Sediminitomix flava: one gene and its partners. The protein of the gene in region 3 binds, or shares a complex with, the protein of the main gene of each other region. Links are inferred from orthologs where the notes say so. Each region holds a gene or a part of one and is shown on either strand. Other genes may lie near its edges.

Region 1 (9,895 bases), on a different replicon or contig from region 3:
AGCATAGATTCAACTGGTTTTACACTCGGTGAACTATATTTTGCATTTTCTTTTAGATGGTAATAGTTTCTGATTTCTCCTTCTACATTGAAGTAAATCATTTGACCGATTGGCATTCCTTTGTAGATACGAACAGGCTGTGATACAGAGATTTCTAATGTCCAAGTGTTACAATAGCCAACATCTCCTTTACCTGCACTCGCATTTATTCCAAGTCTGCCTACACTTGATTTTCCCTCTAAAACAGGGACATGATAAAGTGTTTCCGTATACTCCTTAGTTACACCAAGGTACAATTTGTTAGGTTGCATTACGAAGCCTTCATCAGGAATCTCAAAAGTCTTGATTTGATTATGACTACGTGCATCCAAAACTTCATTTTCATATACGGCCAAGTATCTTCCCAGATGAACATCATAGGAATTAGTGCCTAAACAATTCTCATCGAAAGGTTCAATGAGTATGTTTCCCTTCTTGATTTCTTCCAATATTTGAGAATCGGATAAAATCATAATAACAGTTTTCTTTTTTAAAGTAGTATTAAATAGGTTGACAAACTTAATAGAATTTATTTAAATATTTCTAAGAACTTGTAGTTTGTCTCCTTGTAGTTCATTTTCTGAAATGAATTTAGCGTTTTTTAAGCTTGGAGCTTTTATACCATCTCCAAAAGTTGTCTTTGCCATAAACACTCGAGCTTCATCCCAGAAATTTTCATCTATACATTTCTGTAGTAGATAACTTCCACCTTCAATAATGATGGATTGAAGCTTTCGCTCAAATAAATCAGTAAAAATAGCTGACAAGTAATTTTCTTTCTCAACTTTTATATAAGTAACAAGGCCATCTTCTAGATCTTGCTTTAAGTTATAACATAGGGTAGGTATTGTTTGATCGAATAAGTTAAGGTCTTTGCTCAGTTTCAGCTCTGAGTCTATTACTACCCGAACAGGGTCTTTACCTTGCCAGTCTCGTACATTAAGACTAGGGTTGTCGTATTGAGCTGTATTTCTCCCGACCATTATACTGTCTTCTTCTGCACGCCATTTGTGCACCATTTTTCTAGAAAAAGAATTACTGATCCACTTAGAATCAAAGTTTTTTCTAGCCACATAGCCATCAGCTGTTTGTGCCCATTTTAGAATAATATAAGGTCGCTTTTCTTGCATGAATGTAAAAAAGCGGCGATTAATTTCTAGACCTTTATCTTCAAGAACACCTACTTCTGTCTCTATCCCTGCGTCTTCTAACTTTTTCATTCCCCTTCCAGCTACTAAAGGATTGGGGTCAAGGTTACAGACAATAACTTTTTTAGGAAGGTGTTTAACTAATAAATCTGCACAGGGAGGTGTTTTACCGTAGTGGCTACAAGGTTCTAAGGTGACGTAAACATCAGATCCTTTGATGTCTTCTTTGTTGATTACACTGTTTACCGCATTTACTTCTGCATGAGGACCACCGTATACTTTGTGGTAACCTTCTCCTATGATTTTTCCATCTTTAACAATAACACATCCAACTATTGGGTTAGGACTTACTTTGCCAAAACCTAGAAGCGCTAGTTCTAACGCCCTGTTCATAAAAGATTCTTTTGTTTGCATACAGTTTTAAAATGTAAATAGTGAAATGTAAAGCAAGTAACAAAAAAACGAAGACATGGTCTTAATAGAGTTTCAATAACTCTATAAAATTATATTTTAAACTTACCGTATATACCTATTAAGTGATTCTTTTTTTCATCTAAAAACTGCCCTAAAAAGATTTTCTTTTCAAAGCACTCTTTTATAGATTAGACTACTTCAACATAATTTTATTGATGCTAAGAATAATTGTTATATCTATTTGTCTAATCTTGTCTTCTTGCTCAAACTCAAATCAGATGTCAGAAAATTATTTAGAAAAGCAATTAGGAGAAATCTATGAATACATCCCTTTAATGGATACTATTAATACGGAAGTTTCTGAGGTTAATGTAGCGTGGCATCTAGATCACACATTGAAAGTTGTCAATAAGATTTATAGAGCATTAGAGCTTTCTCATCCAGAAAACTATAAGTCTAATTTCAATTTGATGCGTAGTTTTGTTTTTATGACAGGGAAAATCCCAAGAGGGAAGGCAAAATCTCCTCAAGCTGTTTTGCCTCCGAGTGAGATAAATAAGGAAGATTTGTTCACGCAGTTTGATTCAGCGAAAGTCTTTGTAGAAAAAATAGATGAATTACCTCCCAATTCTTATTTTGAGCATCCTGTTTTTAATCTTCTGAATAGAGATCAAGCCAAACGATTTATAGAAATTCATACAAATCATCATTTGGCTATTGTCCGTGATATTCTTGAAAAAGAAAAGATACAGTAACTAATGACCGATTCTAACTAACTTACAGGTATTAGATTTTACAGTGATTGTACCTGACCAAATAGAGCCTTTTTTGCTTTTAGCTTCGAGTTGATAATATCCAATTTCTTTGTCTACTACTAAAGCGTTGATATTTCTGCATTCAGGCTTTTGATCAAAAGAAATATCAAGCTTCCCTATTTGAGTATTGTTTAGAAAAACCTCTATTTCTCCCTCATCTTTAATATCTGTCCAAAAAGTAATGCTTCCTGTGTGAATGAAATGCTCTGAGTGTTCTACAGAAGTTTTTCTTTGTAGCTCTTTACCAATTGAAATTGATACGATTTCCTTAATCGGACCATGTTCTTTCCCTTTTTTACCCAAAGGTAGCCTGATGGGGCCTGTAGGTTCTGCTATCACAAATTCTTCATCTCCAATTTTAATAAACTCATCATTTTCAATGACGGGAAGTTTTATGGCAACGCCAAGATGATTTGGCATGTAGAGAAGTACAGTATTTATTTCATCAAAAAAAGATAATATAGAAGTGAAAAGAACTACTTTCGAGTCACAATCTCCGTATCCATTAACCAATAAGTGAGGAGGAGTTAGTAATCCTCCAATATGCAAATTTTGATTATAACTAGGAGGGACTCCGAAAGGAATATCTTGGCAGAATTTTAAGACAAAATCTACTATTTCTCTTTTTGTGGCATTTGTTCCTAAAGTCTTAGCTGTAAAGGCTGCAATAGGCTTGGCAAAGTCTCTGTACGCTTTTACTAACTTATTAATATTTGGACGAACCTTATTTTTTGCAGAATATTCCCAAGCGGTTAAGCCTTTTATTTCATTATCTGTTGACTGAAATCCCGCGGTAACATACTGAGGTCTGAATAACTGTTTAGGAAGTCCAAAATCATTGATTGCTTTCTGAACCGAATTAATATTTAATTGAGTATTAAATGTCTGAATTTGTTCATTGTGATCAGCAAACTTGTAGGCAATTCGGTATTTGTTCCCTTTTTGCGTCATATTATAGGAAACATGAGGGTTTTTAGAATATGTATTGGCTTTATTCCCGAGGAAAACAGCGGTTTCAATTTTAGGGATTTCCAATGAACTCTTACATGCTTGTACTAAACCACTCATTAGAATACAATAAGATAGTATGACAAAGACATGTAGACTCTGATGATTGGGCTTTTTCAAGTTAACCCAATTAAATAGTTTAAAAAAATAGTACGACAAAATCGCAATCATAATTCCTGTGGACAGGTATGAAAAAGTATTTGTAAAGAAATCAGAAGTCAAGAGTATGAGTATAAGTTATGAGATAAGATAGTGCCTAAAGTGACTTATTTTATAAAGTTCCAATTAGGATTAATTTAAGTGTTAATAAATCTAAAGTACTTAAAAAGTAGTAACTTTCAAAAAATGATTTGAGGTATAAAAAGCCGCTATCAGACGAAAAGCTTTAGAATTCGTAAACAAATCACTCTAAATTCAATTAGTATCTATTGCCAAGAATGTAATAAAAAAATCATTTTATATCTTTGTAGAATAATATTTATAGCATGAGCAAAACTATTCAATACCAATACGACCAAAATCATCTAACGAATTCTGCTCCTACATTTTACAAAGAGAGTGACTTAAAGGATGGTGAAATGCTGCTTAATATTGGGCCGCATCACCCGTCTACGCATGGGGTTCTTCGTTTGGAAGTACTTTCTGATGGAGAGTATATCAAAGAAGTTGTTCCTCATTTGGGATACTTACACCGCTGTTTTGAAAAACATGCAGAGTCTGTGGGATTTCCTAAAGTCATTCCTTTCGTAGACCGTATGGACTATGCTGCTGCAATGAATTCAGAGCACGCATATGCAATGGGAGTTGAAAAGATGTTGGGTATTGATGATAAGATACCTCCTAGAGTGGAGTATATCAGAGTATTGGTAGCCGAATTGAATCGTATAGCCTCTCATTTTCTAGCTATAGGTACCTTTGGTATCGATATTGGAGCTACAACGCCATTTTTATGGGTGATGAGAGACCGTGAGCATATTCTAAGGTTATTGGAATGGATTACGGGCGCTCGAATGCTATATAATTATATCTGGATTGGTGGTTTATATTATGACCTTCCTGTTGGTTTTGAAGAAAAGTGCGGTGAATTTGTGCAATATCTGAAACCAAAATTGGATGAGTTCAAGGAACTGCTGATGGAGAATAAGATCTTTATTGAGAGAACGGCTAATATTGGCGTAATTTCAAGAGATCTTGCCATAAATTATGGTCTTTCTGGTCCAATGTTAAGAGGTTCTGGTTTGAAATATGATCTTAGAAAAGTAGATGCATATTCAGTTTATCCAGAATTGGAATTCAATATTCCAGTAGGAGAAGGTAAGATGGGACAAGTTGGAGACTGTTGGGATAGAACAGATGTAAGACTTCAAGAATGTTACGAGTCTCTACATATTATTTCTCAATGTTTAGACGTTCTAACTAAGAAGCATAAACGAGATAAAGATTTTGATCCTCAAGCTTTAGTTCCTAAAAAGATTAGACCAGTAAAAATGGATTACTACGCTAGGGCTGAAAACCCTAAAGGTGAATTGGGCTTTTATTTCAGAAGTTCTGGAAAGTCTGATCAGCCTTTGAGAGTAAAAGCTAGAGCTTGTAGTTATGTGAATTTATCTATTTTACCAGAAATAGCTAAAGGGGTTCCACTAGCTGACTTAATTGCAATTATGGGATCTTTTGATGTCGTGATGGGAGAGGTTGATCGTTAAAGATCAGCTTGTGTTGAGAAGAATAAAACCAAAGAGAAGTTGGCTAAAGTTAATATCGTTATACATAGTTATCCCCCAGATTTTGGGGCTGCACCTTTTTTTTTCCAAGATATTGCATGGGCACTCAAAAAGGATGGACATGATGTCGAAATCATGACTGCACACCCTTTTTACCCTACAAATCGTATCCAGAAAGAATACAGAGGAAAATGGATTGTAGAAGAAGAGGTGAATGGTATTAAAGTAAGACGACATTGGTTTTCTACAGGTCAAAATGCAAGTAAAATTGCCCGACTCTTCGGAATGATTTCCTTGGGCTTAAGTTTTTTAGGATCATTTCCGCATTTGCTAAAGCGTAAACCTGAGGTTTTTCTTATTCAGACACCTCCTTTACTTCAACCTTTTACAGCTTTAATCTTTGCTAAACTCTTAGGGGCAAAGGTTTATTTGAATGTTTCTGATCTTTGGCCTTCAGCAATTGCCGATTTAGGCTTGTTGTCCAAGAAGAGTTTGACATATTCTCTTCTGAGTAAGTTTGAGCGATTTTTTTACAGAAGCAGCGATAAACTATTTGCTCAGTCTGAAGAAATTCGAGACCATATATTAGCCGCAACTTCACTTCCTAGTACCTTATGCCGTACTGGTGTAGATACCTCAAAGTTTGAAAAGAAATTATCTTATTCTAGAAGTAATGGTGAACCATTAAAGTTAGTCTATACTGGGGTTTTGGGAGTAGCCCACGGCTTATTTAATCTATGTCAAAGAACGGATTTCAAAAGTTTCAATTGTGAATTACATATTTATGGCGATGGCTTTGAAGCTAAGGCTATAAAGAATTACATAGATGCAAACCCTGATTCGGGGATATTTTTACACCCGACTGTTTCATTTTCAGAAATTCCTCAACTACTTCAATCTTTTGATGCAGCTCTCATTTGTCAAAGAGCGCATGTGTATGGAACTGTTCCTGCTAAAATGTATGAGAGTTTAGCTGTTGGTTTACCTATCTTGTTTAATGGAGCAGGGGAAGGTGCTGAAATGATAAAAAAATATGAATGTGGATTGGTTTCCTGTCCTGAAAGTATCGAAGAGTTTCAAAAAAATCTTTGTACATTACAAGACAAACCAATAGATGAGTTGATGAAAATGGGAGATAATGGGCGAAAGCTTGCGGTTTCCCAACTTGAACGAGAAGTACATATTCATGAGATTGCTAAATCTTTGAAGACGGTATTTCATGTTGAGGTCAACTCGAAACCAATACATAAACATTCAACATATGCTAACTATTACAACTCAAAATAATAACACTTTTGAAGTTGATTCACAAAATGGACAAACCCTTATTAATTCTGAAATTTTAGATTGGGACGTTCAGAAAATTAAAGAAAACTCTTACCATATTCTCTATAAAAATAAAGGCTATCATGTCGATGTAGTCAAGACAGACTGGAATGAGAACTCTGTAACTCTTCTTGTAAATAATAGAGAATATACCTTGAATATCACAACAGAGATGGATCAGCTTCTGAAAAAAATGGGCTTAAATTCAACTCAATCTAAGAGGGTGAAAAATCTAAAAGCTCCAATGCCTGGCTTAATATTAGAAATAGCCGTAGAAGAAGGGCAAGAAGTTAAGAAAGGAGAGAAGCTATTGATTCTTGAGGCGATGAAGATGGAGAATGTGATCAAAGCTTCTTCTGATGTCACAGTCACAAAAATACTATTATCCGAAGGTGATAATGTTGAAAAGAATCAAGTTTTAATAGATTTTGAATAAGCAATAAAAAATCCTGTATCGAGCTAATCGGTACAGGATTTTTTCATTCGTTATATTTAAATGATTAATACTTTCGCCAGAAGCTAGGAGTAAATATAATCAAGACTGTAAATAGCTCTAATCGACCTAAGAGCATCAAGAATGATAATATCCATTTAGATGCAGCAGGAAGGTGTGCAAAGTTATCTACAGGTCCTACAGAACCAATACCTGGCCCAATATTTCCTAAGCTTGTAGCTACAGCTCCTAAACTCGTATTAAAGTCTAAACCTAATCCTGATAAAATAAGTACGCCAATGCCAAATACAAAGATATAAGCTACGATAAAGGCTAATACATTGTAAATGATATTTTCAGTTACTGCATTATTATTAAATCTTACAGGAATGATCGCTGAAGGGTGAAGTTGTCTTTTTAACTCCAAAGTTGTGTTTTTGAATAGTAAAATATGTCTTACCAATTTTACTCCACCAGCAGTAGAACCAGCCATCGCACCAATAAACATGAGGATAAATACCCACATTATGGCTAAAGAAGGCCATTCCATATAGTTTGCAGAAACATATCCTGTTGTTGTAATAATAGATACAATTTGGAATAAAGAGTCTCTGAAAATCTTTTCGTTAGAGTTAAATGATGTCGAGTAAACAACTCCTGCTACAATCACGGTTGAGAAAATAACAAGAGCTAAGTATGCTTTAAACTCTTCATTCTCCCATATTTCACGAAACTTTCTCTTGAAAAGAAAATAGTTGAGTGTGAAGTTCATACCGGCCAAGAACATAAACACAATCATTACATATTGAATGTAAGGACTCATATCTGCAGCACTTGTGTTCTTAGTCGAGAATCCGCCAGTCGCCATAGTAGTTAATGCATGGTTTAAAGCATCGTAAAGGTCCATTCCTCCAAACATGAGAAGAACCATTTCTACCATGGTTAAACCTAAATATACCCACCAAAGTCTTTTGGCTGTTTCTTTGATTCTAGGCTGTAATTTGTCAGGAGAGATACCAGGTGCTTCAGCTACAAAAAGCTGCATACCTCCAATTCCCAAAATTGGTAAGATAGCAACTGTAAGTACAATGATTCCCATACCCCCGATCCACTGTGTCAAACTTCTCCAGAATAGGATTCCTTTGTCTACAGCTTCTATGTCTGTAAGAATGGATGCTCCAGTTGTTGAGTAGCCTGAAATTGTTTCAAAGAAAGCATCTGTGAGTGATGGAATTTCACCACTGATGACATATGGAAGGCATCCGAAGAAAGACATTAAAACCCAACCAAGGGTTACAATCATGAATCCATCTTTCTTTTTAAGTTCTTCTTTCTTGCTGCTTTTGTCTTGCTTTCTTAGTTCATGCCCTTTGCCTAAGTAAAATGCAAGGCTACCGCAAGAAACGGCGATTAATCCTGATATAAGCAGTGCATCCCAGTGCTCTGTTTTATAGTACCAAGAAATAAGTAATGAAATCAGCATGAAAATACCATTCAAAATGAGTAGTACTCCCATCAGACTTGCAATTACTTTATAGTTTAATAAAGGTGTCTTTCGATTAAATTCTCTATTTCCCATTTCCGTTACTGACGTAAAAAGTGTCAGTTATGTGAATCTATCAATGTTAATTAAAAAAAGCTTCAATTTTTGGAATACATCCAGGACGACCAAGAACAACAACACGGTCGTAAGGTCTGAACTCAAAGTCTCCAAGCGGAATATGAGATTGATTACCTCTGATCACTCCTCCAATGATGGCTGTTTTAGGGAAATCTAGTTCCTTCAGTTTACCTTCAGTAATTCTTGAATTTTCATGTACTACAAACTCAAGTACCTCGGCGTCTACACCATGAATACTTGTAAGTGAAAGTACTTGACCTTTACGAATGTATCTGAAGATAAAGTTGGCCGCAATAAGCTTTTTATTAATTAGTGTATCCACACCAATGTTTTGAGAAAGGTGGATGTAATCCATGTTCTCAACAAGGGCAATGGTTTTCTGTACGCCGTGAGTTTTGGCTACTAAACTTGTAATGATATTTGTTTCAGAATCACCAGTTACAGCAATGAAAGCATCCATTTCTTCAATACCTTCTTGCTCCAATAGTTCTACATCTCTACCATCCCCATTGATAACAAGCGTATTTTGAAGCTTGTCGGCTAATTCAAAACAACGGTCTTTATCTTTTTCAATAAGGGTGATGTTGTATTTGTAACTTAATGAGCGAGCAGCATAATAACCTACTTGTGAACCACCTAAAATCATGATTCGACGTATCTTTTTTCGCTGTTTTTTACCCGTAAGTTTTAAAACTCTATCAACTCCTTCTGGTTTAGCGATATAGTAAACGTGATCTTTCATTTTAAAACGAGTACTTCCTCTCGGAATAATCGTTTTATTGTCTCGAAGGATCGCAACTGTTAGGAAGTTTAAGTCTGGATTCAGAACAGACGTTTCGTTCAGCGTACGATTGTGAAGTGGATCTTCTTCATCAATTGTAATACCGATTAGTGATAAAAGACCTCTTTCAAATTCGAAGGTGTCTGTGATTGCAGCTTCTTTTAAGAGTCGCTTAATTTCTTTTGTAGCCAAAAGTTGTGGCGAAATTAATTCATCAACCCCCATTTTTCGAAGGTCCAGAATATCTCTTTTCTGAAGAAACTCACTATTTCTAATACGCGCGATTGTTTTCTTAGCTCCTAATCTTTTTCCGATTGTAGCTGTAAGAATGTTGTTTGCCTCATCTGTGGTGACAGCAATCAGCATATCGCATTTATGTACCCCTGCTTGATCTAATACTTTAAATGACGTAGACTCTCCTTTTGTGATGGCTACATCCAAATGTGAATTTGCGTAGTTTAGTCGACTCTCATCTACATCGATCAGCGTAATATCATGTTCTTCATTTGCTAATAATTTAGCAAGATGAAACCCTACATCTCCAGCGCCAGCTATAATGACTTTCACTTTCTTGGTTCTTTTAGTTGCT
Region 2 (9,903 bases), on a different replicon or contig from region 3:
TGTCAATAGAGACTCAAAAACCACAAACAACAACATGCTAGATAAACACGGAATTGCTAAACGAATAGCGAAAGAGCTTGAGGATGGCTTTTATGTCAATTTAGGTATTGGTATCCCGACTCTTGTAGCAAACTATATCCCATCTGATATTGATGTCGTATTACAATCTGAAAATGGATTGTTAGGCATCGGTCCTTTTCCCACAGAAGATGAAGTTGATGCTGATTTGATCAACGCAGGAAAGCAAACAGTAAGTATGTTGGCTGGCTCTAGCCTATTTAGTTCTGCTGAAAGCTTTGCGATGATTAGAGGGGGACATATTGATCTGACCATTTTAGGCGCAATGGAAGTTTCTGAGAATGGAGATATTGCCAATTGGAAAATCCCTGGGAAGATGGTGAAAGGTATGGGAGGAGCTATGGACTTGGTTGCTTCTGCTGACAATATTATAGTTGCTATGCAGCATTGTAGCAAATCAGGTCAATCAAAATTATTGCCTAAATGCACCCTTCCAATCACAGGAGTAAACTGTGTAAAGAAAATCGTGACAAATCTTGCGGTACTTGATGTATTACCTGAAGGAGGTTTTAAGCTCTTGGAAAGAGCACCAGGTGTGAGTGTGGAAGAAATTAAAGAAGTAACAGCAGGTAAGCTTATTGTAGAAGGAGAAATCCCTGAAATGCAACTTGATTAGATATCATAAACCAATTCAATTATACGACCAGATTTGCCAGACTTGAGTATTCGAGTCTGGCTTTCTTTTTATAATTCAAACAATAGTTATCTTTGTGAGTTCTTTCTGCTAGGAGAGTTGAATAAGACCAAGAGAATATGACTATTGCACTTTTTATCGTTCTTCCGTTTATCCTTACATTCGCACTTTTTGGAGTTTATGCAGAGCGTAAAGTTTCTGCCTTTATTCAGAATCGTGTCGGACCGATGGTAACAGGTCCTTACGGATTACTACAAACGTTGGCGGATATCGTCAAGCTTTTGACAAAAGAGGATACTAGACCTGCGGCAGCTGACAAACCCTTGTTTCAGTTAGCGCCCGTAGTTGTTTTTACTTCTATTTTCGCAGGTTTCGCGATTATCCCTTTTGCACCAAACTTTGTTGGATCAGCTGCCGCTGTTGGTGTTTTTTACATGATGGCAATCATCTCAATGGATGTGATTGGTATTTTGATGGCAGGTTGGGGTTCTAATAACAAATATGGATTGTATGGCGCAATGCGTTCTGCCGCTCAAATGATTTCATATGAAGTACCACTGAGTTTAACGATTTTATGTCCTGTGATGATTTCTCAGACCTTGGATCTACAAGAGATGAGTATGCAACAAGGTATATTCTCAGCTCAATTATTGAATGCCGATCCTAATTATTTATTCGGATTAAAGTTTTTAAATATAAATGTGACTGAAGTTGGAGGATTTTTGACATGGAACATTTTCCGTTCTCCATTCCTCTTTTTCGCTTTTGTCATTTTCTTCGTAGCATCTTTAGCGGAAGCTAATCGTACACCATTCGATTTACCTGAATCAGAATCAGAGTTGATTGCAGGTTATATCGTAGAATACTCAGGAATGCGTTTTGCCTTCTTGATGCTTTCAGAATATGGAATGATGTTGTTGGCAAGTTTGCTGGCTAGTATTCTTTTCTTAGGAAGTTGGAATACGCCTTTGCCCAATATTGGTTCTGTTCGTTTGGCAGATTGGACAAGTGGAGTTGTCGGTGAAGTAAGTGGGTATGCTTGGGGAGCATTTTGGCTAATCTCAAAAGCATTTACTTTGGTGTTTTTCCAAATGCTAGCTCGTTGGACTTATCCACGTTTGCGTATTGATCAGTTAATGGCATTATGTTGGAAATACCTGACACCAATGGCACTTGTATTAGTACTTATTAGTGCTGTTTGGAGATTGATGATGATCTAGGTGAAGACTGATCTAAATGGTATGAATAGAGCGGAAGTTGTACAGAAACAACTTCCGTTTTTTAGTTTCAAGAGTTACGCTATCTTTGCGGGCTGAATTTTTAATATGATTACGGATTAATGGATTGGGTAGAATTTTGGGAGAGCGTTTGGAGTACTGCTAAAGCTTTACAGTGGTTTGAGGTAGTAGCTTTCGCGACAGGTTTGATGAGTGTTTGGTATGAACGTAAAAATCATATTGCAGTTTATCCTTTAGGCTTAATCAGTGTGGGCATTTTTGTGTATATGGGCTATACTTCTGCTTTATATGCTGAAATGGGTATCAATGCATATTATGTGATGATGAGTGTGTATGGTTGGTACATGTGGACTCGTAGAGATTCGAATCATGCTGTATTGCCAATCACTTTCAATGACTTCAAAGAGAATTTAATAAGTATAAGTTTCGCTCTTTTGAGCTTTATAGCCTTGGGCTTTTTTCTCGATCATTTTACTGATACGAATGTCCCTTGGTGGGATGCCTCTAGTACTGCCCCTGCTTTCGTAGCGATGTGGCTTGTGGCAAAGCGTAAAGTTGAAAATTGGCATTTTTGGATTTTGGCAAACCTTCTAGCCATTCCATTATATTTTTATAAAGGCTGGTACTTGAGTAGCCTACTTTATTTCTTCTACCTATTGTTAGCTATTTGGGGATATTTCTCTTGGAAAAAGAAAGCACAAGAAGCATGTCAAAAACTTACCGTATAGCCATTACAGGTCCAGAGTCTAGTGGGAAGAGTACTTTAGCTGAACTTTTAGCAAAGCATTATCAGACGGTATGGGTTCCTGAGTTTGCTCGGACTTATATCGAAAAACTGGATAGACCATATGAAGAAAAAGACCTTCTTCTCATTGCTAAAGGTCAATTAGCAGCAGAAGAGCAGCTGATTCCAATGGCAAATCAAATCCTTTTTGTAGATACAGAAATGACAGTACTCAAAGTTTGGGGGGATGTGAAGTATGGACGATCGGATGCTTGGATTGTTGATCAACTACAAAAACAGCAGTATGATCTTATTTTTTTGATGAAACCAGATTTACCTTGGGAAGCTGATCCTCAGCGAGAACACCCGCATTTCAGAAATGAGTTATTTGAAATGTACCAAAAAGAACTAAACAAACTAAGTAGTAATGTCATTATAATAGGCGGACTGAAGGAAGAGCGAATTGAGAAGGCGATAAATAATATAGAACTACTTCTAAATTCGAAATAAATTCTTACTTTTGCATCCGTTTTTTATAAACATTTGTAATCACGTAACATTCACAACTAGGGGTGCCTCAATACAACGGGCTGAGAGTATACCCATACAACCCGATTAGGTAATGCTAATTCGGGGATAGTTGAAACGAAGACGTTTCCTAGTCTTCAGATTTTAAACAACTTCAAATGAAACAATTATTATCTGGCTTACTGGTATGGCTATTACCAGTGTGTGCTTTTGCGCAATTTAGTATTACTGGAAAAGTAACTTCAGCTAACGACAATCAAACATTAATTGCAGCCAATGTTCAATTGCTTGGAACAAAGTACAGAACAATTACGGATGCAGACGGAAACTTTGCTTTCGATAACATTCCTGCTGAAAGCTATGACCTGAAGGTTAGTATTCTTGGTTATCAGACTTTTACTCAAAAGCTAACGCTCAAGCAAAATACAACGATCGAGATTGCTTTGGAGGAAAAAGTAATCATGACAGAACAAGTTATTGTCAATGCACTTAGGGCAACAGACAAAACGGCAATGACATTTACCAATTTGGATAAAGAGGTTATTGAGAAACAAAACTTTGGACAAGATATGCCTTTCCTTTTAGCGCAAACCCCCTCAATGGTTGTTACTTCAGATGCGGGTGCAGGGGTTGGTTATACAGGGATGCGTATCAGAGGTAGCGATGCTACACGAATCAATGTGACGGTAAACGGAATCCCTTTGAATGATTCGGAATCTCATAATGTGTTTTGGGTGAATATGCCCGATTTTGCTTCTTCGGTAGATCAACTTCAAGTACAAAGAGGTGTCGGGACATCAACCAACGGAGCCGCAGCATTTGGAGCATCAGTAAATATTCAGACTGAAAATGTAAACCCTGATGCTTATGCTGAAATCAATAATGCTTACGGTACATTCAATACGATGAAGAACACCGTGAAATTAGGTACTGGGCTGATCGATGATAAATTTGCTTTTGACGTCAGACTATCAAATATTACTTCAGATGGTTATGTAGATAGGGCTTTTTCTGATCTTAAGTCACTTTGGGTGTCTGGAGGATACTACGGAGAGTCTACCATGATTAAGTTGAATGCTTGGACAGGAAAAGAAAAAACATACCAATCTTGGTGGGGAGTACCAGAATACCTATTGGAAGAAGACCGAACTTATAACTATTATACTTACGAAAATCAAACAGATAATTATCAACAAGACCATTATCAGTTGATTTTGGCGCAAGATTTATCTGATAACTGGACATTGAATGGTGCTTTGCATTACACAAAAGGTCGTGGGTATTATGAAGAGTATAAAGAAGGTGAAGACCCTGCTCATTACCAATTGGTGTCGGAATCTGGTGCAGAAACAGATTTGATTCGTCAGAGATGGTTAGATAATGATTTTTATGGTTTTACGCTAAGTCTTAATTATGCTTCTGATCGATTGAGTTTAAATATTGGCGGAGCAGCTAATGAGTATGTGGGCGATCACTTTGGAGAAGTGATTTGGGCTGAAACAGCGAGTCCTGCAAAATGGGGAGACCGCTATTACTTCAATGAAGGAAAAAAGCAAGAAGCAAATACCTATGTAAAGGCTTCTTATCAGTTGTCTGACAAACTCAATTTATACGGAGATCTTCAATATCGCTACATTCATTACCGTACAGAAGGAAATGATAATGACCTTGTAGATATCAATACGGGAGGAACTTATAATTTCGTAAACCCTAAGTTTGGAATCAACTACCAAATGACACCAAATTCATCTTTATATGCTTCGTATAGTATTGGGAATAGAGAGCCTGTACGTTCTGACTTTGTAGATGCGCTAGATGGTGTAACACCAAAACATGAAACTCTTCGCGACTTTGAGTTAGGATACCGTTTCAGAAATAGTAATACACAATTGAATGTGAATTATTATTTGATGGATTATACTAACCAACTTGTAGTGACAGGTGAATTGAATGATGTAGGTTCAAATATCAGAACAAACGTAGATGATAGTTACCGAATGGGTATTGAACTTGATGGTAGCTATGCTTTCAATTCAAAGTTAAGTATTGCAGCCAATTTGGCTTTGAGCATCAATAAAATTGCTGAGTTTACAGAGGTTGTTTATGATTACACAGAGGGTACTGATGAGTTTGTAAGATATAATACCTATGAAGATACAGATATTGCATTTAGTCCAAGTGTAGTAGGTGGTGCGCAATTGAATTACCGTCCATTTAAAAACTTTGAGGTGAGTTTTATCTCTAAATATGTAGGCGACCAATATTTGGATAATACATCGAATGAAAACCGTAAGTTAGATGCTTACTTTGTGAATGATCTGAGGTTTTCATACAGTATCAAACCTCGATTCATGAAGTCTATTGATCTAGCTTGTCAGATTAATAATATCTTTAATCATACTTACGAGGCGAATGGTTATACCTTTAGTTATTATTGGGATAATGAGTTGATCACTGAGAATTATTATTACCCACAGGCAGGAACAAATGTGATGTTCTCTGTATCTATGAAATTATAATTTTCAATAGTGTTTATATAAAAAAACACCTCAAGCATTTTGTTTGCTTGAGGTGTTTTTCTTTAGATGATATCTTGGTTTTTCAATCTATCAGCAATGTCTCTTGCACTACCAAAGTTATTCCAGTCTATACGAATAAGCGGAGTGTTATACGTTCTACAGATTTGAGGTAAAGCTGCTTCATGATAATTATGAAGGTCCAAGATATACTCAAATGGAGTACCAGCCTCAGCATTTCTACCTCTTCTAAGCAAGCGTTCATAACTCACTTTAGGGTCTGCTTGCAAATATACAATAGCATCTACTTGAGGGTAATCCTTCAAAGCGTCAATGATGTCGTAGTAGTAGCTCAAATACTTTCCATCAGGGCGTTCCATACCCAACATATTCACTTGAGAGAAAATGAGGTCTGAAAATAGCGAACGCTCAATCAGATAATTTCCTTCAGGAATATTGTTAAGTAACTTAGCTCTGGTTTCTGTAATGTATTTTTGAAAGGTAAGACGTTTCTCAGTATCATGAGGATTGTCTGTAAAATCTTTCAGAAGCTTGGTAAACATTGGGTCATCAACATCTTCTTTAATTGGAGTAAAACCAATTTCATCTGCTAGTTTCGGTAGAAGTGTGCTTTTTCCTACCCCTATATTCGCTTCAACAGCTATTAATTTCATTCTTTTTTCTTCTTTCTCTAAATATTCCCCTCTACACAAAGGTATGTGTTGATCTGTTTATGAAGTAACAGAAGTGCATTACCTAATGAAAAAGTCATTACGATCTCTTATCAAAATGAAGATCAAAGAAAGTACAAGTACGCTTTTTCGAGCGCAAGATATTGGTTTTCGAGGACTTTATAAAATGCAATAAAAAATCTCCAAAATCACATCGATGAATTTGGAGATTTTTAAATAGGAAATATTTCTATGCTTTTTTCACTAAAATGTTCTCTTCAACCCACTGAAGCATATAATTCATCACTTCTTCTTGGTTCGTTTCATTGTGAAGTTCATGCCTTGCTTCATCCCATTCTTTGAATAGAAGATTTTCATTTGCTTTATCTGCTAACTGCTGAGATGATTTGTGAGATGTTACGGTATCATGATTTCCATGCATAAGAAGCATGGGAAGGGAGAAATTAGCTCCTTTTTCTATTATAGATTTTCCTGTAGCAGATACTCCTGTGAATAATTGAGTACCCATTACGCCATGTACATAAGGGTCAGCTTTGTAGGCTTGAGCTACCGTTAAATCACGAGACAAACCTTCTTCGTCTAATTTACTTTGCACAGTGAAGTTAGGGAAAATACTACCTATAAATTTTGCGATAGAAACAACAAAAGAAGGGGGCGGGCTAGCAAGGCTTAGCCAAGGACTCGTGATAATAGCCCCTTCAAATTCGTTTGATTTTGCCAATAAATAATTCAATGCAAGGTTACCACCCATACTGTGTCCGTACAAAATATAAGATGAGTCTGGGAATTCATTTTTTACCTGCTGAATAAAAAATGAAATATCATCCATTAATTGATCGTATGAACTGACTATCCCTCTTTTACCTTCAGTACGTCCATGCCCTCTAAGGTCAAAACCTACAAGTGCAATTTGATGGTCTACAAAAAACTTGGCCACGTGTTCGTAACGATGGATGTGTTCTCCAAAACCATGTACCAAGCAAAGAACAGCTTTGGGTTTCTGTTCGGGGCTCCATTGGTAAGCATAAAAGGCCTGTCCATCTGGAGTATTGTATGAGATTTCTTTTTGCTGCATGAATTTTTTCTTTAAAAAAATACGATTTCAGATTAGACTTAACATCCAAGCTTAGATTCTGAGGAATAATGTGTTACTTAAGTTGGTAAACACACAGTCTAGTATTCAAAAGGTCGGGAATCTTAAGAAGATAGAAAAGAATTCTGTATTTATTACAAAAAATCTTAGGATAAAGAAATCAGATAGGCGATCAAATTCATTAAGTTTATTAGATTTGCACGGTATTGACATAGATAAAATTAAGATAGTACAAGATGGCATCATCACTGAAAAACTTAAGCGAGTACGTAAAAAATAAAGATATTGATATTTCGAACAAGCGTTTTGCGATTGTAGTGTCTGATTATTACACTGACATCACAGAATCATTGTTCAATGGTGTAGTTGAAACTTTACTAAAAGAAGGTGCAAAAGAAGAAAATATCTTCAAAGAGTATGCTCCTGGTACTTATGAGTTGACTTTGGCTTCTCAGTATATGGCACAACTTGACGAGGTAGATGCAGTAATCTGCTTAGGTTGTGTGATTCAAGGAGAAACAAAACACTTTGACTTTATCTGTCATGCTGTAGCACAAGGCTTAACCAATGTTTCTTTGAAATATGATAAACCTGTGATTTTTGGAGTTCTTACACCAAACACAATGCAACAAGCATTGGATCGTGCAGGAGGAAAGCATGGTAACAAAGGTGTTGAAGCAGCAATGGCAGCCGTAAAAATGCTAGGCTTTAATCAATAAAAGTTGAAAGCCCCCAAGAGTTGGGGGTTATTTTTTGGGTGAAGATTAACAAAAGAGGGTTGTCTTTCTAGTTTTAATTATGTGGACAAAATTTACAAGAGTCGTTCTCCGAAATCGCTTATTTATTATCATTTCTCTCTTGCTGTTTACCGTTTTTATGGGATGGCAAGGGCGAAAGGCTGAAATGTCCTATGAATTCTTACGTATCATTCCCGATACAGATCCCGAAATGGTTTATTACAACCAATTTTTGGAAACATTTGGAGAGGATGCCAATGCATTGATTTTAGGTTTCGAAGACGATAAGATCTTTGAGTTTGAGAATTACAAAGCTTTTGAAGGCTTTACTAAAAAGGTTGAAGGGATTAGTGGTGTTAACAGTGTTATTAGTGTAGCCAACCTTCCACAATTAGTAGTAAACAGAGACGAAAAGAAATTTGAACTGAAGCCTGTCTTTGACAAGTCGCCTCAGTCGCAAGCTGAATTGGATAGTTTGAGAGGACTGTTCAGCCAGCAAAAGTTTTATGAGAATAAAGTATTTAATGCCGAAACGGGGGCTTCATTAGTCGTTATAGCTTTTGAGAGTGACTACCTGAACTCTGAAAAACGATTCCCGATGATGGATGAGATTTTTCAGGAATGTGATCGTTTTGAAGAAGAAACAGGATTACACATTCGCAGGTCGGGATTGCCTTTTATCCGCTATATCACATCTACGAAGGTGAAGAAAGAGATGAGCCTTTTCTTGGGTATCTCAATCGGTGTTACTGTACTAGTAATGTTCCTATTCTTCCGATCATTTACACCTGTGATCGTGGCACTAATGATGATCGGTATTCTGATCGTTTGGGTGACAGGAACATTAGGGCTCATAGGCTATAAAATTACGATTCTGACAGGATTGCTACCACCAATATTGGTGGTCATAGGTATACCAAACAGTATTTATCTGATCAATAAATTCCATCAAGAATACAGTCACCATCAGAATAAGATCAAGGCGATTACAAGAATGATTAAGAAAATCGGTTTTGTAACGCTAATTACCAATACAACAACGGCTATTGGTTTTATGGTATTGATCTTCACAGGTATTCAAGGAATGATGGAGTTCGGTATTGTAGCAGGGATTAACATCTTCGCTACTTTCGTGATCAGTGTGACTTACATTCCTGCAGTGCTTTCATATTTGCCAGACCCAACGACAAAGCAGCTAAAGCACTTAGAATTTACACCTACTGGTAAGTTAATCAATGGTATTGACCAAGTAGTAACAACCAAAAGGACTTGGGTATACGCTACCACTTTTGTGATTGTAATCGCAAGTATTGTAGGACTGATGAAAGTGAAATCTAATTCTTACATGGTAGATGACCTTCCAGAAGGTTTTAGTGTAAGACAAGATTTGGCATTTTTTGAAGATAATTTTAGTGGTGTAATGCCATTAGAAATTATAGTAGATACAGGCAGTAAGAAAGGGTATAGAAGAAAAGGTACTTTTGAAAAAATAGAGGAGATAAGTGATTTTGTATCTTCTATTGACGAGGTTTCACCTGCTATTTCTATGGCTACTTTCTTAAAAGCAGCCAATCAAGCTTATAACGGAGGAGATACGATAGATTATCGATTGCCTTCAAAAATGGAGTTAGCAACAATCAATAAATACTTCAAGAATTCTGGT
Region 3 (10,022 bases):
ACCAGGCATCTATTTCTACGATAATCAAGTCGTAGAAATTGCGAAATCATTAAAACCTAGTCCTAGAGGAGAATTAGAAATCACAGATGTCAATAAAGTATACCTTGAGAAAGGACAGCTTTCTGTTGGAAAATTAAATAGAGGTACTGCTTGGCTAGATACGGGTACTTTTGCTTCATTGATGCAAGCAGGGCAATTCGTTCAAGTTATTGAAGAAAGACAAGGTTTAAAGATCGGTTGTATAGAAGAAGTAGCTTTCAGAATGGGCTTTATTGATTCTGAGCAACTACAAAACTTATCCAAGGCTCTTTTAAAGAGCGGCTATGGAAAATACCTTGAGCAAATAGCGAAAGGAAACCTAGCTGAAATCAATATCTAAATGACATTCCAAAACTTCTAAATAATAAATGAAAAAGGTTTTTGTTACTGGTGGTACTGGATTTATCGGTTCGCACACTGTAGTTGAATTAATTGAACAAGGTTACGAGCCTGTAATCGTTGATGATCTTTCAAATTCTAACATTGAAATTTTAGATCAGATAGAACAAATTACAGGTAAAAGACCAACCTTTGAATCATTCAATCTAATTGATCCTGTAAAGACTGATGCCTTTATTGAAAAACATAAAGACATGGTTGGTATCATTCACTTTGCAGCCTCAAAAGCTGTAGGTGAGTCTGTAGCCGATCCATTAAAATATTATCAAAATAACTTTACATCATTAGTCAACATACTTCAAAGTATGAAAAAGCATGATGTGAAAAATATTGTATTCTCTTCTTCATGTACGGTTTACGGACAACCTGATCAACTTCCAGTAGATGAAAATGCACCAGTTAAAGTTGCTGAATCACCTTATGGAAACACAAAACAGGTTTGTGAAGAAATATTGAGAGATACTGCAAAAGCTCACCCAGAAATTAATGGAATTGCGTTAAGGTATTTCAACCCAATTGGAGCACACCATACTGCTCTTATTGGAGAATTGCCACTTGGAGTTCCTCAGAACCTCATCCCATTTATTACTCAAACGGCAAAAGGTATTCGTGAACAACTTCAGGTTTTTGGAGATGATTACAACACACCTGACGGAACTTGTATTCGTGACTACATTCATGTAGTTGATTTGGCTAAAGCTCACATTAAAGCTGTCGAACGAATGGAAGGAGGCGAATGTAAATCCAATTATGAGTTCTTCAATATTGGTACAGGAACTGGTAGCTCTGTTCTTCAAGTTCTTAATGCCTTTGAGAAAGTTAACGGAGTAAAAGTCAATTACAAAATTGCACCTCGTCGTAGTGGTGATGTAGAACAAGTTTGGGCAAATACAGACATTGCAAACAATGAATTAGGCTGGAAAGCTGAAAGAGATTTGGATGAAATGGTAAAAAGTGCATGGGCTTGGGAAAACTACTACAGAGATAAGCTTTCTCAAGTAATCGAAAAAGTTGAAGCATAAAGTTTCACAAAAATATAATTCTAAAAGCGGAAATCTTTTTGTAAAGGTTTTCGCTTTTCTTTTACACATCATCCTATTGATTCATGTTTTTTCATAAATTTGAGTAATTATATGACTTTTAGATAACTAATCACGAATAGATCAGTTATTCTCTCAAAAACATAAAACAGCTCAATTCTTTAACTTTTTATGGAAGAACAGAATATCGTCTCTGATTTCGGATATATATTTCTCTTTATTGCTGCAGGTATTATTTTCGTATTTGGAGGACTAATGGCTTCAATGCTCTTGCGTCCAAATAGACCTAATCCAGAAAAGCTTACGACATATGAAAGTGGTGAAGATCCCGTAGGAAATGCATGGGGACGCTTCAACATTCGTTTCTATATTGTAGCACTTATGTTTATTCTTTTTGAAATAGAAATCATATTTCTATTCCCTTGGGCCACTGTTTTTGGTCAAAAAGAGTTAATAGATGCTACGGAAGGAACTTGGGGATGGTTTGCACTTTTTGAAGCTATCATTTTTGTCGGTATTTTAGCACTCGGTCTTGCATATGCATGGCGAAAAGGCTTTATAAATTGGGTAAAACCAAAACCTCAGACTGCTGAATTCGAAAGTCCTGTACCTGAGGATTTATACAATAAAGTCAACGAGACTTATCAATAGCTTTAACTGATAGATTTTATGTCAAACAGACTTTTGCTAGGAGGCATGTTTCTACTAAACATACTCCTTTTTTTTGCTTGTACACCTTCTGAAGAGAAAATCAGTACTGACCCAAGTCTGAATCTTACTTTCTCTGAAGATACACTTACGTTTGACACTTTATATTCTGAAATAAAAAGTACGACAAAACGCCTAAAAGTTTACAATCCGTCTGAAAATGCAATCTTAATTAATAGCATTCGTTTCCAAGAAGCTACCAATGATTTTCAAATCAGCCTTTTTGGAGAAAATGCTCAAGAATTTAACAATATCACACTTTTTGGCAAAGACAGTCTGATGTTGCTTCTAGATGCTACGCTAGAAAATTCGGATCAAAATGATATGATTTTCTTAGAGAATCAGCTTCAGTTTTCCTTCAATGCAAAGCTTCAAGAACTACCTGTACAAGCATGGAAACAAGATGTACACATTATTGGAGCTAATGAAACGGAGACTTTACTTGAGAATTCTACACACTGGACAGCTGATCGACCTTACGTTCTTAGAGGAAATATCATTGGTGAAAATCTCTTGGTAGATGCTGGTGCGACCATCTTAATGGACAACTTTTCAAGTATCATTATTAATCAAAACATTCAACTTTTAGGCTCTCTAGAAGATACTATTCTTATCCAATCTATTCGTCAAGATGAATACTATGCCAATGCACCCAACCAATGGAATGGTATTTTTCTATCTGAAAATAGTCAAAATCATATCATTCAAAATACCATTATTAAAAATGGTCGCTATGGTATTTTTTACATAGGAAATGGTTCTGAAACGGCCAATCTCAGTATTGAAAATACCTTGATTGCAAATATGGAAGCCATGGCTTTATTAGGAGTTTCTTGCAATGTAAAACTGATCAATTCCATCATTTACAACTCTCAAATAGCAATGGCATTTGGTGGAGGGGGCAAATATGAACTCGTCCATAACACTTTTGCTAATTTTACCCCTTCATTTTTTCAAAATGAGCCATCCTTTAATTTCTCTAATTATGTCAAATTTGAAGATCTAGAGTTTTATGGTGATACAGAAATCACACTTACCAATAACATTCTTTGGGGAGATCTTTATGATGAGCTTTTTATAAACCAAGAAGAAGATGCTACATTCTTGCTTTCGGGAAGTAACAATATTATAAAAACAACGTCAGATGAAATAAGTGGACTTGAAAATACAAGTATTGATAATCCTGTTTTTACACAAGACACTTATTTACTAGACTTCAGATTAGACGCTGAAAGCCCTGCTATAAATAATGGCGTTCAGACAAAATACACTACTGATTTTTATGGTATAGATCGTAGTTCTGAGCCAGATATTGGGGCTATTGAATGGGTTGAAGCAGAAGCAAACTAAACACAAACTTGATCTTCTTTCAATTGGAAAAGGTAATTGTGATTTATGGGTAAAAGTTTTACTCTGCATTTAAGAAATAATACATATTAACTATGTTTTTATGATTTCTTGAACATCAGAATACTCTTAGATTTACCTTCTTAAATTTGAAAAAGATTAAGAAACTTCAAGATAGAAATACATAAATAAACAATGAAAACCTACGTTTACCCACTTAAGGGAAAGATTCAGAATTATGCATGGGGTGGAAATTCATTTATCCCACAATTGCTAGATTTTAGCGCCGAAGAAAATACACCATACGCAGAATACTGGATGGGAGCACACGATAAAGCTCCTTCAGTTCTTAGTACACAAAATGGTGAGACGAATCTAAATGATTTCATTCAGACGGATGCAAATACGATCCTTGGAGATGTAATTGCAAAACGTTTTGACAATAAACTTCCATTTTTATTCAAAGTTCTTGATGTAAAGCAAATGCTTTCTATTCAAGTACACCCAACAAAAGAGGAAGCAGTTAAAGGATTTGCTAGAGAAAATGAGGAAGGAATTCCACTTTCAGCTAGTCACAGAAACTATAAAGACGATAATCATAAACCTGAAATCATGGTTGCTCTAACCGATTTTTGGTTGCTGCACGGTTTCAGAAATGAACAAAGTCTTCGTGAGATACTTGAAATTTATGATGTCTTTAAACCTCTAATTCCTGTTTTTGAAAGCGGCAATTATAAGGCATTATATCAATATGTTATGGAAATGCCACAAGAGGAAGTAGATACAATGCTACAACCTCTTATCGATCACCTTCTCCCTCTTTACGAAGCTGGAAAATTAGAGAAACACTCTCCGAACTACTGGGCGGCTAAAGCTGCAGTGGAAATGTCTCAAGGAAATCATTTAGATAGAGGTATTTTCTCTATCTATTTCTACAATCTTGTAAAAGCGAAAAAAGGAGAAGCTGTTTTCCAAGATGCGGGAATTCCACACGCTTATTTAGAAGGTGTAAACATGGAATTGATGGCAAATTCTGACAACGTTCTTCGTGGTGGATTAACTCCAAAACACGTAGATGTTCCAGAGCTGTTGAAGCATGTTACTTTTGAAGCTGTGACACCAAATTTATTGGAAGGTGAAAATATTTCTGATTACGAACGTGTCTATAAAAGTCCTGCTCCAGATTTTGAGTTGAGTAGAATTACACTCCCTTCTGCATCTACTTATAAAAGTGTAGAAAAACACGCTGCCGAAATTATAATTGCAATAGAAGGAGATGTAACTGTGAAGACAGATACTGATGAGTTTAAGATTGAAAAAGGAGAAGCATTCTTTGCATCCGCAGATGCCGCTTATAGCATTGATGCTGATCAAGAGAGTTTACTGTTTAGAGCTACTGCTCCATTAAACTAAAACCTTCTTATTCATAGATATTTAAAGCCTTGTAAAACCTATTTTGCAAGGCTTTTTTATAGAAAAAGAAACCACTCAAAAATATTTCGAGTGGTTTACTAATCAGATTATTCTCAACCTTATTAATATTATTTTTAGACTTATAAAACAGTTGGCGATTCCTCAACAGAAATATTTACACCATCCAGTTTTAATGTATTTTGAGTCGATACTTTGATAACTCCTTTCGCACTTGTAAAAATATTCTTCGCCAACTTGCTTGTAGACACAAAACTTCCCCACACCATCATTTCACCATCTACATAAACTTCACCATGATCATTGAGGTAGTAATTATCTCCTACCATAAATTTCCCGTGCTTTGATATATCTACAACTGCTTTCTGCTTGTGATGAATATGCTGTTTTACTTTCATTTCTCCGTAGACAATGAAGTTAGAATGTCCGAATAGGTCTAGACTCTCTCCTACTTCAAACTTTCCTACAATCTCTCCTATACTATTCTTTGAAAAACTAGCCGACTTAGCTAAGGCTAAATGCCCACTTTCAATCACATGAATTTTAGATTTCCCAGAAACATCTAAACTACCTTTACCATCTAAAAGACCTGAAATTTCTAGGCTACTGTAGTGAGTCAATTCTATTTTCGATTTCACCTCTAGTTTTGCTTTTTCAGAAATTGAAAACTTATGGTTCGACTCATTATTTAATAATAGATTATTGAAGAATGCCTCCCCTTCTATATTCACTTCAGCCAAAGATTCCGTTCTGAAATCTTTCTTTACTTCTAGCACTCCTCTTCCTCTATAAAAGCTAAAATCTTTGAGTATTATACTTCCATTTATTTCTATTTTTCCTTCATTTTTAATTGTACTATTTCCCTCTAATACTACAGATTCTTTCCCTTCGCTCAAAACACGTATAGAAGCTCCCTCATCTAAGTTTAGAAGTGCATTGGTACACATTACGATCTTTTCTCGAACGGTCAGTATAACCCCTGAAGGAATATTCAGTGTGCCTTTTTGAATAATCAAAGTTTTAAAGGTTCCACTCGTATCTAGTGTTTTAGCATTCTTAATTGTTAAGACCTCTTCACTTGTATCTTTTCCAGCATCTTCAACTTTCGGGGCAATACGATTCTGTCCTACTATGCTAAAAGATATCAAACATAGTAAGCTTATCGCTATCAGACCTTTTTTCATGATAATAGGTTTTTAGTAGTTGTTTCTTGATTATTTCGAAGTCTGTTTGATACTTTAAATACTATTTATTACGCTCTCCGTTGTAAATTTTTTGGTAGTGTTCTTTTAGCTTTTCAAGCTGTTTTTCAGTGGGTTTTTCTTCATTAATCACATTCGGATAAAACGTTGCACCAGAGTGTGTATCCAAATAATACAGTAATGAAGGTACTAGCCAACAAATCCCTGCCCACATGATATATGATGATATTTCCATAAATCGCTTCTTTTAGTGTACAATGATTTTCTCATACTGTATTCCGTTATCATTCGATATTTTGAGGAAATACATACCTTGTATCAGATGATCTACAGAAATTTCCCAAGCATGAGGAGTACTTGACACCTCTCCTACTTTCAGTTGATTACCTATCTCATCATAAAGCATAAAATCATAATTGCTGGCTAAAGATGTCCGATTATCTTTTGAAATGAAGATATGGCTAGCAGCAGGATGCAAACTATTCGTTAACTTCTCTCTCATATCATTCAAAACAGTAATAGGATCTGAGTATGAGCAAGAGCCATCTTTTGCGGTTTGCTTTAATCTGTAGAAGTTCTTTCCTAGAGCAGGAAAATCATCTTGGAAAAAATAATATTGAATGGCATTCGAGCTTCCTGATGCATCCACTTTGAATAAGGATTCATAGTGTTCTCCGTCCAACGACTTCTGAATATCGAATGATTCACTATTAGTTTCTTCCTTTGTTTCCCATTCGATGATAGCAGAACCGCTTTCCATCCAGACTTTAAAAGAAATCAGATTCGTCGATAAAGTGTAGGTCACTTTATTCGGTAAAATCATAGAACCAAAACGTGAAGAACAGTCTTCTTCAGCGTATTCTATATCTGTCTTCTTACTTTTTTCAGCAAAGACAGATAAATGGCAGCAACAAAAAAATAAAAATACCCAAGAGTAAATTTTCAGCATTATGATAGTAGGTTAAGTAAATTAGGTTAAATCTCCGTTAGGAATGTAATTAGGTTTCAGTCATCAAACAGAGGTGCTATGGAATGGGTTCTAGATACTTCTGTGAGCTATCGTAAGGTATAAGCTATTGAAGAAGCTATTCTCAACTAAATAATGAACTTTTTATGCAATTCATACGAGCTAAAAAAAGGATATAAAAAAAGGTCTTGGCACCTAAGCGTACCAAGACCTTTATTTCTTAACTCTTTTACCTTATACAAAAGCAAAAAATGCTAGCCATGTAAGGAATAAGATTGGTAATAAGATTGGCAACGAATATCTAACGATATAACCGAAGAACGAAGGCATCTCAATACCAATTTGCTCTGCAATAGATTTCACCATAAAGTTAGGTCCATTACCGATATATGTCATAGCTCCGAAGAATACCGCAGATACTGAAATTGCTCTCAACTCAATAATTGCTTCAATTCCTCCGAATTGCTGTGCTCCTTCTGTAAAGGCAACTACATCTTGAAGATTACCAATATCTCCACCTTTAGCTGCAAGCGCTGCAGTAAAGAAGTTCAGATAAGTTGGTGCGTTATCCAAGATACCTGATAGTGTACCTGTACCCCAATAAAGTGTATTGTGCGTGATTAGAGCGGCTCCTTCAGGAGATGCTGCAAATGAGGCTACCAATTCTAAAGCGGGCATCATTGTACCGAAAATACCTACGAAAATGAATGCAACTTCTCTAATTGGCTCAAAGTTGAAATCATTTCCTTCAATTGCTCTTTTATCAGCCAATGTAAAAGAGAAGTAAGCAACACTAAGCATGATTAGCTCTCTGATGAAAGAGAAACCAGTCAAATACGTTCCAGCTTCTTTAGCCGCAGGGATTGTAGAAATACCCAAACTTCCGTCTGTGTGCTCAATTACTGCAGGTACCCAATTCAATTTTGCAGGGTCAATGAAAATAGCCACAATCACAAGAACCAACCACAAAAAGTTTTTCGCTCCTGTAAAGCTAATTTTATTCGTATACTCAGCATTTGAATTATCTTCAATCAGGTCACCTTCTTTTGCTCCTTGTCTTTTATCTACAAAGAAGAATAAAATAGCCAACAAGCCAATTCCAAATACCCACGGCGTGAAACTGTGCTCTAATGTCCATTCGAACGGTACTCCTTTCAAGAAACCTAAGAATAGTGGAGGGTCTCCAATTGGAGTCAAAGCTCCACCCACGTTACTTACCATGAAGATAAAGAAGATGATATGGTAAGCAGAAATACGTCCTTTGTTCAAACGAATGAATGGACGAATCAAAAGCATAGAGGCACCTGTAGTACCAATAATATTTGAAATAATAGCTCCAATAACCAATAGTACCGTATTTGCGAGTGGTGTCCCTTTACGGTCTATATTGATCATGATACCCCCTGAGGCAATATACAATGCCGACAATAGTGAGATAAATTGGAAGTACTCAAAGAAAGCGTGTAATGGCGCAGCGTGATTGTGTAGCCCGAAAAGGTAATACACAACTACAACTAGGGCCAAGCCTATAGCTACTTTAGGATAGTTATGATGCCAGAACTTTTCATAAAATAAAGGCCCTGTAGCAATCATAGTCAATAAAATCACAAATGGAATTACTGAAAATGGGGATGCTGGTGCTCCATGTCCTCCGGCCTCAACAGCACTAGCACTCATAATACTGGCAACTTCTGCAAATGCCCCTTCAGCTCCAAAAGCTGAAAATCCCAGCATCACCAGTAATGTTAGAATAAGTTTTTTCATCATTTTTCTGTTTCAACAGTCTAGTAGTATCTCTCCACAACCCACACACTCATTGCTTGTCTGTTTTTTTTACCGAGTTGTGTAATATTTTTAATCCAATTTTTTCCCCTTACCTTAAAATGGAATTTTGGTATGGCAAGTGTAAATTTTTCCATTCTTAAAGAGAATGACTAAAATCAGCTTTCTAATCAATCTTACTCATTACCGTGTTTTATTCCGTTAAAATCCATTTTAACCAAATAATATTGTCAAAATATTTGTAATTATTTAATACTTGGAACAGCCATTTTAGCACATTCATTATATTAACAAGGTTTTAGTGTGTCAAATTAATTTTTATAGGCTTAAAAGAATGTCTAATGAAAGCGATGAATTAGTAACAATTTATTTACAATAACGTCTTTTTGGTGTCAATTATTCAGCTATGGATTTTTTAATGCTTTCCAACATTATACTTCAATTTGTTTTACTAGCTCCTTTTAGTTGAATAATGTATTTTTGAATTATGAGTAAAACATCAAACTTCAGAGTCCCACTTTTCATAGCCAGAAGATATTTTTCTATTGGAAAAAGTTTTATCAAACTTCTTTCTAGTATCTCTATGTTTGGCGTTGCGATTGGTACGGCTGCACTTGTCATTGTCTTATCCGTTTTTAATGGACTAGAAGACTTGACTAGGAATATGTATATGATGCATAACCCCGACATCAAGATCAGCCCTAGCAAAGGCAAACACTTTGAATATACCGACGCGCTCAAAAATAAGCTAAATACAATTGAAGGAGTTGAAGTTCTTACCGAAACGGTAGAAGACAATGCTCTACTGATTTATAAAGACCAACAAAAGGTAATTAATATGAAGGGCGTTTCTTCAAACTTTATGAGCCTTTACGAATTTGATACTACTTTAGTATTGGGTGATTCATACCTTTTAAAAGATAGCGTTCCTTATTTATTGGCAGGCGCTGAGCTTTACAAGGAGCTTTCTTTAAGAGTAAAAGATAACTTGAATTTGTTAGAAATTTGGTTTCCGAAGCGAGAAAAGAAAGTTTCTCTAAATCCCAATACTGCCTTTAAGAAAGCTTATATACAGATTGGAGGGATTTTCCTTACAGAACCAGAATA

Evidence for each region.
Region 1: the proteins of BC781_RS24430 (region 3) and BC781_RS07960 are in contact, whole or in part, in a cryo-EM structure (PDB 6ZJN), measured with the Thermus thermophilus proteins. The link is inferred for Sediminitomix flava from one-to-one orthologs. Residues at the interface, in WP_096411116.1 of Thermus thermophilus: Glu45, Ser46, Asn48, Pro50, Ala51, Gly52, Glu53; in WP_223903221.1 of Thermus thermophilus: Met26, Thr27, Asn29, Gly31, Pro32, His34.
Region 2: the proteins of BC781_RS24430 (region 3) and BC781_RS03895 are in contact, whole or in part, in a cryo-EM structure (PDB 6KHJ), measured with the Thermosynechococcus vestitus proteins. The link is inferred for Sediminitomix flava from one-to-one orthologs. Residues at the interface, in WP_126986108.1 of Thermosynechococcus vestitus: Gly6, Tyr7, Glu8, Tyr9, Phe10, Gly12, Phe13, Leu14, Ile16, Cys17, Ser18, Pro21, Ala24, Leu25, Ala27, Ser28, Leu31, Arg32, Pro33, Ser35, Arg40, Leu41, Thr42, Thr43, Tyr44, Glu45, Ile51, Gly53, Ala54, Trp55; in WP_126985484.1 of Thermosynechococcus vestitus: Gln8, Lys26, Trp29, Leu30, Pro33, Met34, Met37, Leu38, Leu83, Ile84, Phe85, Lys86, Glu87, Asp88, Val89, Leu90, Pro91, Ala92, Thr100, Ala104, Val107, Ile108, Phe111, Leu112, Tyr114, Ile115, Ile125, Ser126, Leu128, Phe133.

Annotation. Positions count from the first base shown.
Region 1 is NZ_QGDO01000002.1:142,180-152,074, reverse strand. What follows is about bases 3,146-6,018. They hold BC781_RS07960 (NADH-quinone oxidoreductase subunit D), read left to right. Parts: upstream 3,146-3,909; coding sequence 3,910-5,127; downstream 5,128-6,018. Other genes in these bases: BC781_RS07955 (glycosyltransferase family 4 protein), read left to right, coding at 5,167-6,018; BC781_RS07965 (hypothetical protein), read right to left, coding at 3,146-3,484. In the rest of the region: dcd (dCTP deaminase), read right to left, coding at 1-512; bifunctional diaminohydroxyphosphoribosylaminopyrimidine deaminase/5-amino-6-(5-phosphoribosylamino)uracil reductase RibD, read right to left, coding at 573-1,601; BC781_RS07970 (hypothetical protein), read left to right, coding at 1,880-2,356; more of BC781_RS07965, read right to left, coding at 2,357-3,145; more of BC781_RS07955, read left to right, coding at 6,019-6,432; BC781_RS07950 (acetyl-CoA carboxylase biotin carboxyl carrier protein subunit), read left to right, coding at 6,407-6,907; BC781_RS07945 (TrkH family potassium uptake protein), read right to left, coding at 6,972-8,483; Trk system potassium transporter TrkA, read right to left, coding at 8,530-9,873.
Region 2 is NZ_QGDO01000001.1:1,015,374-1,025,276, reverse strand. The notes cover bases 1-2,881. They hold BC781_RS03895 (complex I subunit 1/NuoH family protein), read left to right. Parts: upstream 1-831; coding sequence 832-1,932; downstream 1,933-2,881. Other genes in these bases: BC781_RS03885 (AAA family ATPase), read left to right, coding at 2,657-2,881; pnuC (nicotinamide riboside transporter PnuC), read left to right, coding at 2,052-2,678; BC781_RS03900 (3-oxoacid CoA-transferase subunit B), read left to right, coding at 35-694. Outside these bases: more of BC781_RS03885, read left to right, coding at 2,882-3,184; BC781_RS03880 (TonB-dependent receptor), read left to right, coding at 3,361-5,721; BC781_RS03875 (deoxynucleoside kinase), read right to left, coding at 5,784-6,392; BC781_RS03870 (alpha/beta hydrolase), read right to left, coding at 6,640-7,485; ribH (6,7-dimethyl-8-ribityllumazine synthase), read left to right, coding at 7,740-8,222; BC781_RS03860 (efflux RND transporter permease subunit), read left to right, coding at 8,302-9,903. UniProt on the Escherichia coli protein: NDH-1 shuttles electrons from NADH, via FMN and iron-sulfur (Fe-S) centers, to quinones in the respiratory chain. The immediate electron acceptor for the enzyme in this species is believed to be ubiquinone.
Region 3 is NZ_QGDO01000011.1:85,813-95,834, forward strand. What follows is about bases 390-3,389. They hold BC781_RS24430 (NADH-quinone oxidoreductase subunit A), read left to right. Parts: upstream 390-1,649; coding sequence 1,650-2,129; downstream 2,130-3,389. Other genes in these bases: galE (UDP-glucose 4-epimerase GalE), read left to right, coding at 408-1,460; BC781_RS24435 (right-handed parallel beta-helix repeat-containing protein), read left to right, coding at 2,148-3,389. Outside these bases: glucose-1-phosphate thymidylyltransferase RfbA, read left to right, coding at 1-379; more of BC781_RS24435, read left to right, coding at 3,390-3,536; manA (mannose-6-phosphate isomerase, class I), read left to right, coding at 3,729-4,946; BC781_RS24445 (hypothetical protein), read right to left, coding at 5,087-6,148; BC781_RS25440 (hypothetical protein), read right to left, coding at 6,210-6,401; BC781_RS24450 (T9SS type A sorting domain-containing protein), read right to left, coding at 6,414-7,115; BC781_RS24455 (sodium:proton antiporter), read right to left, coding at 7,368-8,810; BC781_RS24460 (FtsX-like permease family protein), read left to right, coding at 9,403-10,022. UniProt on the Escherichia coli protein: NDH-1 shuttles electrons from NADH, via FMN and iron-sulfur (Fe-S) centers, to quinones in the respiratory chain. The immediate electron acceptor for the enzyme in this species is believed to be ubiquinone.